DNA from 2 places in the Desemzia sp. FAM 23990 genome. Region 1 is predicted to be linked to the other one. Evidence: riboswitches for the same ligand, from Rfam matches in the RefSeq annotation. Region 1 holds a riboswitch; the other holds the start of a gene.
The links. A riboswitch is a leader RNA that binds a small molecule or an ion and turns the genes downstream of it on or off. The one in region 1 is predicted to bind thiamine pyrophosphate.
Positions count from the first base shown of each region.

Region 2: linked by a shared signal. The riboswitch ahead of thiM (hydroxyethylthiazole kinase) and the one ahead of thiT (energy-coupled thiamine transporter ThiT) in region 1 are both predicted to bind thiamine pyrophosphate.

Region 1 covers NZ_JBGQQW010000004.1:37,438-42,776, forward strand. Annotated here, with positions in the region: gene ACEN4I_RS02305 (ribonuclease J) at 1-1,209, shown strand, start outside; gene ACEN4I_RS02310 (HD domain-containing protein) at 1,576-2,241, shown strand; gene ACEN4I_RS02315 (GNAT family N-acetyltransferase) at 2,352-2,825, shown strand; TPP riboswitch at 2,907-3,009, shown strand; gene thiT (energy-coupled thiamine transporter ThiT) at 3,086-3,652, shown strand; gene ACEN4I_RS02325 (hypothetical protein) at 3,820-4,989, shown strand; gene cls (cardiolipin synthase) at 5,087-5,339, shown strand, end outside.
Region 2 covers NZ_JBGQQW010000012.1:66,401-71,739, forward strand. Annotated here, with positions in the region: gene ACEN4I_RS06580 (DUF4385 domain-containing protein) at 1-258, opposite strand, end outside; tRNA gene ACEN4I_RS06585 (tRNA-Thr) at 499-571, opposite strand; tRNA gene ACEN4I_RS06590 (tRNA-Glu) at 602-673, opposite strand; gene ACEN4I_RS06595 (GNAT family N-acetyltransferase) at 885-1,163, opposite strand; gene thiE (thiamine phosphate synthase) at 1,269-1,895, opposite strand; gene thiD (bifunctional hydroxymethylpyrimidine kinase/phosphomethylpyrimidine kinase) at 1,888-2,700, opposite strand; gene thiM (hydroxyethylthiazole kinase) at 2,697-3,440, opposite strand; TPP riboswitch at 3,561-3,658, opposite strand; TPP riboswitch at 3,726-3,824, opposite strand; gene ACEN4I_RS06615 (NADP-dependent oxidoreductase) at 3,999-4,910, shown strand; gene ACEN4I_RS06620 (YtxH domain-containing protein) at 4,962-5,339, opposite strand, start outside.

The DNA of each region.
Region 1 (5,339 bases):
ACAGGAAACTTTAAGTTTGATCAGAGTGCTAAACCGATGTATAAAACAGATTTAAACCGCATCAGCGATATCGGCAGAAGCAATGTATTGGCACTGTTAAGTGATTCTAGTGAAGCTGAAAGTCCTGTTGAAAATGTGAGTGAATTGAAAGTTGCTGAAGAAGTATTGGATACTTTCCAAAATACAAATGGACGAATCATTGTGGCCGCTGTGGCCAGCAATATTCTAAGAATCCAACAAGTATTGGACGCAGCACATCGTTCCAATCGTAAAATCTTTATTACCGGAAAACATTTGGAAGAGATTGTCGACAAAGCATTAAAATTAGACAAATTGCAATTGCCAAGCGATGAATTGATCGTTTCTGTAAAAGAGATTGAAAAATACGAAGACCAAGAAATCGTTGTACTTGAAACAGGGAGCACCGGCGAACCGATCCAAACCTTACAACGTATGGCAAAAGGCAAGCATCCGCAAGTGAATATCAAAGAAGGCGATCTAGTTTATATCGTGACTAGCCCTTCAAATGAAATGGAAGTTACAGTAGCCACTACTGAAAATATGGTTTACCGTGCTGGTGGAGAAGTGAAACAAATCACCGATAATCTGAAAGCTTCTGGACATGCTACACCGAACGATCTGAAGTTGATGATTAACTTGATCCAACCGAAGTACTTCATCCCTGTAACGGGAGAGTACCGTATGTTAGCAGCTCATGCTGACTTGGCTCATGAAGTAGGGATCTCATATAAAAATATCATTATTCCTGGCAAAGGAGATATCATGGAATATTCTCATAACCGCTTGACAATGTCTGGTCAAGTAGAATCTGGGAATACTATGGTAGACGGTATTGGAATCGGGGATATTGGAAATATTGTCTTGCGTGACCGTAAGCTATTGTCTCAAGATGGGATTCTGATCGCTGTGGTGACAATTAATCGTAAAACAAAAGAAATTACGTCTGGTCCACAAGTCATGACTCGTGGTTTTGTATACGTCAAAGAAAATACGCAATTGATTGAACAAAGCAGCGAAATGGTCCAAAAAGTCGTTGAAGAGAACTTACAGCAAAATGAATTTGAATGGGGAGCTTTGAAGCAAGACATCAGAGACTCATTAAGCAAATTCTTGTTCGATAAGACACGCAGAAGACCGGTTATCTTACCGATCATTATGGAAGTCAGCAATTCAAAACGCAGAAGATAAATTAAGGCATAGGCTAGGACATTTGTCCTAGCCTTATTTAAAACCCTTAATGGGTCGTTCAAAAAGTGGTTCTACAATATTTGACGTTGGTAAGTAAAAAAATTAATTCTAAACTTTTTAGAAGCTCATTCCTAGAAATTTATGGAGGACTATGGGGTTGCTTGTAGCCATGGAAAAGGAAGCAATGGGAATTACTTAGCGTTAGGCTTTAGCCGTTACGCTAAGTTTGAAGCTTGCAAGTCTTGAGATGTGGTTTTCAGCTCAAGGCGGTCCCATGGCGGTCCATAAGCAACCCCATAGGCTGGAGGAAATTTCTCTACCAACGCTAGAAGATGAAGAACCCAAAAAGTTTAGAGAGGACAAAATATGAAAACAGACCTTCAAAAAGAGATTTTAAAGCAGACAGAACAGTTTGTCTTTCAGTTATTGAAGAAAGACGCTTCCGGACATGATTGGTGGCATATTCATCGTGTACGTAATCTAGCCTTGCAAATGGCAGCTGAAGAACCCGGGGAAGTAGATGCTTTTATTTGTGAGATGGCTGCATTGCTGCATGATGTCCCAGATGAAAAATTAAATGAGACACCTGAAGCAGGAGAAAAAAAATTAACCGATTGGTTGAATCAGCTATCTTTAACCCACGCCGAAAAAGAGTCTCTTTTATTTATTGTGCTGAACTTGTCCTATAAAGGTGGAACCAATAAAATAGAGATGACTTCTATAGAGGGAAAACTCGTGCAAGATGCAGATCGGTTAGATGCCATTGGAGCAATCGGTATTGCCAGAACAATGGCTTATTCGGGTTCCCGTGGTCGGTTGATTCATGATCCTTCTAAAATGCCGAGAGAAGGGGTATCTTACGAAGAGTATCGATCTGGAGAAGATACAGCGATCATGCATTTTTATGAAAAATTATTAAAGTTGAAAGACACGATGAATACTCAAACAGGAAGATCTTTTGCTGAAAACAGACACCAGTTTATGGAACAGTTTTTGCAAGAATTTTATTTGGAGTGGGATGGGTTGAAGTAATCAGAGTATTGCAAATCAGAGAAATTAAGAACGTTTCAAGAGACATTTATTAGTCCTGTCTGTTATTCTTATACTGAAAAAGAATAATGAAAAAGGCAAGGTGAAGGGCTATGGAAAAGATAATTCTAAGAGAAGCGGTTATAGAAGATGCTCCAAAATTAGAAAATTATGCCATTGATTCAAATTCTTATATTGTTAAGCCAATGGATGCTTTAACCGAGAGTATGCATGAAACTGAAAAACACCCGATTTTGATTTTAAAGGGGCAGGAATTGATTGGTTTTTTTATCCTTCAACTTGGAGTAGGGGTGTCCACTTTTACAGACAATCCAAAAGCAATTCTATTTAGAGCACATTCGATTGATTTGAATTATCAAGGAGAAGGATATGCTAAAAAGTCTTTAGAACTGCTGCCCGACTATGTGCGCTATCATTATCCCATGATCAACGAAATTGTGTTGTCTGTCTCTATAGACAATATCAGCAGTCAAATGCTGTATATTCAATCAGGTTTTTCAAATACTCAACAACGGATCAACATAGGGGACAGTATAGAATTTGTATTAGCTAAAAAGTTAGACTAATCAAATCGTTTCAACCCGGAGAGCAGTATTGACAAGGGTTGAAATATTCGGTATAGTGAATAGGTAAAAACTGAATGAACGTCCATCACAAAGGGGTGCTTTTTTAAGCTGAGATTGAATCGATGATTCTGACCCTTCGAACCTGTTCGTTAGCACGAGCGTAGGAATTGTGACAGAGCACAAAAGTATGTAGTCTAATTACTCAAGTGATCTCCTCCTTTGTTGTTTGGCATTGTTCAAATTATAAAGGAGGTTTTTTTATGCGCAACAAAAAGTTTGGTGTGTGGATAGAAGGGACGATTATAGCTGCTTTAGCCATTGTATTATCGCTTATCCCAACAAATATCGGTCCGTCTTTTACAGTTTCATTAGGGATGGTGCCTCTCACGCTTTATGCGTTTAGGAGAGGTTTTGTTCCAGCAGTTTATGCTGGTTTTTTATGGGGGATCTTGCATTTTGTAATTGGTAATGCCTATATTCTAAGTCCTTTACAAGGATTTATTGAATATTTTATTGCCTTTGCCTTTGCAGGTTTCGGAGGATTATTTGCTGCTAAAATCCATTCGCTCAGTCAAACCGATCAGACGGTTAAATTGAATCTGTATATTGTTCTGGGAACATTTTCCGGTACGATGGCACGGTTCTTCTGGCATTTTGTAGCAGGTTATTATTTCTGGGGCAGCTACGCACCAGAAGGGATGAGTGCTTTATTGTATTCTTTCGTGACACAGATTTTGAGTGGAGTAATCACAGCGGTCGTAGTCAGCATCTTACTGATAGCGATCAAAAAAACAGCCCCACAATTATTTTCATCCGCAACACTTTAATACAAGATCAAAGGACGGGATATTACTATCTCGTCTTTTTTTGAAGCTAAAAAGGGTTGTCGGTCAAAATTATGATTGACTTTTTTTTCGACTAGTACATACTAAATAAGTAATGTTATCCTTTTTAGGAGACTGCATCAACCAACCCATAAGGAAGTGAAGCACATATGACAAAAAATAAAAGTGAAAGAAAGAAATCCCAGTGGAGTACCGTGATTCTTGTAATGGGAGGTTCAGCAATTGTCGGTTTAACAATTGGCTTTGTTGCAGGAGTATTTTTGGAAACTGATGCAATTGAATTAAATTTAAGTCTGTTGTTTATTGGGTTCATAGCTTTTTTTATCAGTTATTTGATACATATTTTACTTCATGAAATGGGTCATTTGGTATTTGGGTTGATGACCGGCTATGCTTATGTTTCTTTCCGAATAGGTTCCTTGACATTTGTCAAAGAAGAAGGAAGTATCCAACAAAAACGAATGAACTTACCTGGTACAGGAGGGCAATGTTTGATGTCCCCTCCTGCATATAACGAGGGTGATTTTCCATTTGTGTTATATAATTTAGGCGGAGTTTTAGTGAATGCAGTGCTTTCTATCGCACTATTTGGGCTAATCTTTAACGGTGTATTTTTTTCACCTGTCTTGACGATAATTTGGAGTGCTTTTGCATTGGCAGGTTTGTTTACAGCAGCAACCAATGGAATTCCGATGAAAATGGGAGGCATACCAAATGATGGCTACAATTTGTATTTGTTGTTAAAAAATCAGAAAAATAAATACGCTTTTTACACCCAACTCAAAATAAATGCTTTGATGACACAAGGAAAACGAGTGAAAGATATTCCGCTAACAACTCTTCAATTAGAAGGAGAAAAAGACTATTCCAATCCTTTAAAAGTCGCCATGTATTTATTGGAATATAACTGGTATATAGATCAGTTGAAATTTGAAGAAGCGAGACTATGCTTAACAGCTTTTGATCCGTATATAGAAGAAATGTCAGTGTTATATAAGAATGAATTAACTTGTGAACGCTTGTTTTTAGAGTTGATTCAAGATGCTGACCCGTTCATAGTGAAGAAATTTTATACCAATGAATTACAGAAATACATTAAAATGACGACTTATTTGCCGAATAAGAAACGGTTAATGATGGCTTATGAAGCTTTCCATCAACGAAATTACTCTAAAGCTATAGAATATTATAATGAATTGCAGAAAACCGCAACTATGTACCCTGTAAAAGGCGAATCAGCTATGGAACGGATGCTGGGAGAGTGGATAAAAGAAAAAATGTCCTTTCTTACTATGGCTGATGAGAAAAAAAGAGTATGATAGCTAAGGTGATGACACGACAAGTCGATATCTATGTGTTCAATGAGTAGTGTTTTTATTTGAAGAATAAGAATGTTGGAAAGAGATGTGAGCTTTAATGAACTACGTTTTTTATTTTATTTCATTGTTATTAACGGTCAATACTGTATTTGCAGCTGTTACAGTGTTTCGAGAAAAGAGAGATATTGCAGCTACTTGGGCGTGGTTGCTGGTATTAAACTTTTTGCCGGGTATAGGATTTATCATTTATTTTTTTATTGGCAAAAAGATCTCCAGAGAAAAGATTTTTGATATACAAGCTCAAGAAAGTATCGGTATGCCAGAGTTGGTGGAAGCTCAGAAACAAATGC
Region 2 (5,339 bases), on a different contig from region 1:
ATATCCCATCTGAAGAAATTTTCTGGCCATGTCCATTCCAACAAAATCCTCAGCTTTTTTATAATCTAAGTACATCTGGTAAATTTTTTCAGACGATTCTTTAGCGAGTTTGGGAGTCTTAAACCGCCACTGCGGAAGTATCTCGCTCTTGTAAGGCTCTACCAGCAGCACACCTTGCTCTCCTCTTCCCACTCTATACAATTCTGGCTGCTCGCGAAAGTTTATATGATCGAAGTCAAGATCGTAGTCGAAAACCATTTTCATCACCTCTTGAATTTTTTACTGCCTCTGATTAAAGGTTTCATCATAGCAAACATTACTCTACTTGTTCATTCTAATCAATTAACTTGTCTATTCGTTTAGAAACGGAGACAATAAAACGCAAGTATCTTCTATTCATTTGAACTGGATTTAGATTATTTAATCAGAATCAAATAAAAAAAAGACAGGTCTATCAAAAGTTTAAAACTTTTGATAGACCTGTCTTTTTTCGTGTTATGCCGGCTGCAGGATTTGAACCTGTGACCTCCGCGTTACGAGTGCGATGCTCTACCAACTGAGCTAAGCCGGCGAACGGTATAATTATTAAACTTGGTTAGGATGACCCGTACGGGATTCGAACCCGTGTTACCGCCGTGAAAGGGCAGTGTCTTAACCGCTTGACCAACGGGCCTGATAAGCATTTGAGTGATAAGCACAAAATGAATTATATAAAATATTTTCTATAATGTAAAGAGAATAAAGCCTTTTTTGCATCTTTTTTAATTTTTTTTTAATAGTTATTCATTACTGCTTTGTTTTTTGAATGTTTAACACAAAAACTCTAAAATCGATCTCGTTTTAGACTATTACTAAAAAGATCGATTTTAGAGCCTAGCTCATCTTTATTTCGCTATAATATCTTGATATTTATCAGATTTCCGTTCAAATAAACTTACTACATACGGACACACAGCAACCATTTTTTTACCTTCTGTTTCCATTTCTTGGACTGTACGATCTACTAATTGTTCAGCAACGCCTTGCCCTCTTAAACTTGGGTCAACAAATGTATGATCAACCAGTACTTTATCTTCACCGGAAGGTATATAGGTAATTTCTGCAATCATTTTTCCACTTTCGTCATTTTTATAAAAGCGATTATCCCCTTTTTCAAACTCCATTGTTCTTCCCCCTTTCTTCAATCAATGTCATTTTAGCATTTCTTATTTACTGCTTCCAGTTTGTTCATCCTTTTAATCCTACTGCACAAGAAAAATATTTTTGCATCAGCTGCTTTTTTGCAACTTTTCTACTGTCTGTTTTAGGTCTTCACTGCCACAGATAGCAGATATGACGGACACCCCATCTGCTCCCGAAGCACGAATTCCAGCTGCATTTTCTTCCGTGATACCACCAATACCTACTATTGGAAAAGTACCAAACTGTTTTCGTATCGTACGTATGCAGTTCAATCCTACTGGGGAGGCAGCATCTTTTTTAGACTGTGTTGGATAGATTGGGCCAATTCCAACGTAATCTGCTCCATTAACTATAGCCTGTTCCATTTCTTCAACATTATGGACTGAAACACCTACAAGGTTTCCTTTTACTCTCTTCCGAAAGGCTGTCAAGGCTAAATCATCTTGTCCCACGTGTATACCATCAGCATTTAATTGTATAGCAAGCTCAACATCGTCATTGACAATAAAAGGTACTTGGTACATTGCACACAATCTTTGACATGCTTTGGCAAAATCTACATAGGCTGAACCAGTCAACGCTCCTTTTCCTTTCTCGCGTAACTGAAAACAGGTTATCCCTGCCTGCAAAGCTTCTTCGAGTGTTTTCAATGGGTCTTTTTTGCAATTCACTGTACCCATGACAAAATAAATAGTTAAAATACTTCTATCCATTTACTTCTACCTCACATATTCCTTGGTTGCATTTGTAAGCAAAGTGGTTCGTCGGCCCATGACCGTGACCAATATAAAGCGGTGTAGAAACAGCTAGTTGAATAAATTTTTTCGCTTCAACGATCGCTTCTTGCATGGATAGTCCTTTCGCTATATTGGCTGTTAAAGCAGCAGAAAATGTACAGCCTGTCCCATGTGTATCTTTTGTTTTCACACGATTGGTGGTCAATTGAAAAGACTGCTCGCAAGTGTATACTCTATCAATTGCCTGTTCTTCTTCTAAATGTCCACCTTTGATGACAACACATTGAATACCCATTCGCAACAGTTGTTGTGCTGCTTTTTCTATATCTTTCGTATTTTTAATACGAATACCTGTCAGCACTTCTGCTTCTGGGATGTTTGGGGTGCAAATGGTGGTATAGGGAAACAGCTTTTCTATTAAAGTTTTTGCTGCTGATTCTTGCAATAGCTTTGCTCCGCCTTTTGCAATCATCACCGGATCAACGATAAGCGGTATATTTTGTTTTTTTAGGATTTCAGCTACCCCATCAATTATTTCAACTGAAAACAACATCCCCGTTTTGATAGCTTTTACTGAAAAATCATCTAGTACAGTTTGGATCTGTTGTTGCACAAAATATGGCGGTACTTCATAAATATCATGTACACCCAGTGTATTTTGATCTGTTAATGCTGTAATGGCTGTGGTCCCAAATACCCCTAACTCTTGAAATGTTTTTAGATCTGCTTGAATCCCAGCTCCCCCGCCTGAATCTGATCCTGCAATCGTTAATGCAATCATTGTCCTGCCTCCGCTATCTTTTGCAGAGCATTCATAAATTGTACAGCGAATGTCCCCACTTCATTTCCACTCTGTTCAGCAGCTTGTTTATACGCTTGTAGAGTGGTAGCTAATTGATTGAATGAGGCTTCTTTTCCACTCGCAAGCGAAGCTGTACAAACAGCGCTTAATAAACACCCCATACCTGTAATACGTGTAGCAATTTCGTTGCCTCCAGACACGTATCGCTCTTCTTGACCATCCGTTAAATAATCGGTTTCTCCTGTGACGATGACTTGACAGCGATACTTCAAGGCAATTTCTCGCGCTACTTTGGAAACAGGCATCGCCCCTATGCCGCTGTCCACTCCTTTTTGATGCCATTCTTTACCTGCAATTGCGGCTAGTTCTCCTGCATTGCAGCGGATCAAATCAACCTGCATTCTTTTTAAAAGTTGTTGCACCACTTGTTTTCGATAGCTTGAAATACCGATTCCTACAGGATCCAGTACAACAGGAACTCCTAACTCATTTGCTTTTTTTCCAGCTACCAACATCGTTTGGATAGTGCGGTCATTTACGGTACCGATATTGATCAATACTCCTTGAGCAGCTGTCACGACATCAGCAACCTCATTCACTTCATCCGCCATAATAGGAGAAGCTCCGATAGCAAGTAATCCATTAGCCATAAAATTTGCCACCACATAATTAGTGATACAATGGACTAAAGGAGCTGTTTGTTTGACTCTTGATAACATTTATTACACCCTTTCCTTGGTTTCTCTAGCTTATTCAAATAGGCTGATCTCAATCCTCCTTTATAGAACGTGAGCACAAAAAAAGGCTCTACAAATATGCAGAAGCCAAAAAAGTGTATAAGAAACTCACTATTTGCTCCCTACGTCAGTATGAACTAACAGGTTCAAAGGGTCAGGTTTTACCTTCTCAACACGACTGTGTCCCCCCGCAATTAAGCGTTTTACAAAAGAAAAAGCTCCCCAAATAAAATTGGAGAGCTCAGTACGAATATAGTCGTTAGAATACATATGTACGATTGTGCTCCCTACGTTAGTGTTAACTAACAGGTTCAAAGGGTCAGGTTTTAACCTTCTCAACACGATTATGTCCCCCTGCAAAACATTTAATTACTTATAAGTTTACTATAGATAATAAATTTAATCAATCACTTTACTGTCTTTAATACACCGCTTATCGTTCTCTTTTAAAGTATAAAAGCCTCATTATTTGTGGTCTTAAGATAGCAGTGTTAAAGTAATCATAACTAGAGAACCAATCAGAGAGAGGAGTACCTTTTTATGAAAACTATCGCGATTAAAGAATTTGGGTCAGCTGATCAATTAAGAGAGATGGAAATGGAGAAGCCTTCTATCAAAGATGATCAGGTATTAATTGAAGTTCATGCTTTCTCCATTAACCCCGTTGATTGCAAAAGACGTTCCGGTAAAATGGGCGGCAAACTTCCTATGGTGCTTGGTGGTGATGTCGCTGGTATCGTAAGTGAAATTGGTACAAATGTCACGAATGTAAAGCCAGGTGATCGTGTATTTGCTAATGCATCCAAAACTTACGCTGAATATGCCCGATCTCGCGCCGAAGTAACGATTAAAATCCCTGATAAACTCTCTTTTGTGGAAGCAGCTGCAATTCCATTAGCTGGACAAACCGCTTGGGAAGCTTTAATAGATAAAGGACAATTAAGGGATAATGAAAAAGTCTTGATTCACGCAGGGGCTGGCGGAGTAGGCTCATTGGCTATACAAATTGCTAAACATTACAAAGCTTACGTTATTTCGACAGCCAGTGAGAAAAACAAAGCATTCCTTACTTCTCTAGGCGTGGACTATTTCATTGATTACAACAAAGAGGATTTTGAAAAAGCAGTCAGTGATGTCGATCTCGTACTAGACCCTTTAGGAGGCAAAACTCAAGAAAAAAGTTTCACTGTTCTAAAAAAAGGCGGGCGCTTAGTTTCCTTAGTACAAGAACCGGATGAAACTACATTAAAAAAATTAGGGATGATAGGAATTATTTTCAGTATGACCCCCACAAGCGAACGCCTGCAAACCTTAGCTGATTTACTTACCAGTGGAAAAATCAAAGCCATAGTCAGTCAAACTTACCCTTTTACAGAAGAAGGGGTACGTAAAGCACATGAACAAAGTGAAACAGGTCATACAAGAGGAAAAATCGTGATTAAAGTAAAATAAACAAAAAGATGGAGTCAAGAATTTTTCTTGACTCCATCTTTTTGTTTATTTTTATTGGTTCTCATCTAATAGATCTTTTTCAGAATCATAATCTAAATCGTTGAGAGTTTCATCCAACTTATCTGCAGGAATCGTTTGATCTTCATTAGGTTCTGCTGATGTCCCATGAACGTTTCCATGCGGAGCTTCCATTTCGTCAGAATATTTTTCTTTTAAGTCCTGAGCTTTCTCTTCGCCGACCTCTTTCCATTCCTGTGCTTTTTCTACTCCTACTTCTTTCCATTCTTGCCCTTTTTCCATTCCAGTATCTTTAACGTCGGTAAATTTATCCTTAATATCCGAACGTAATTCTTTCCCAGACTTAGGCGCAAATAACAAGGCAACTAGTGCACCTGCTAAAGGCAGAGCAATCATTTTAGCCACTTCCAT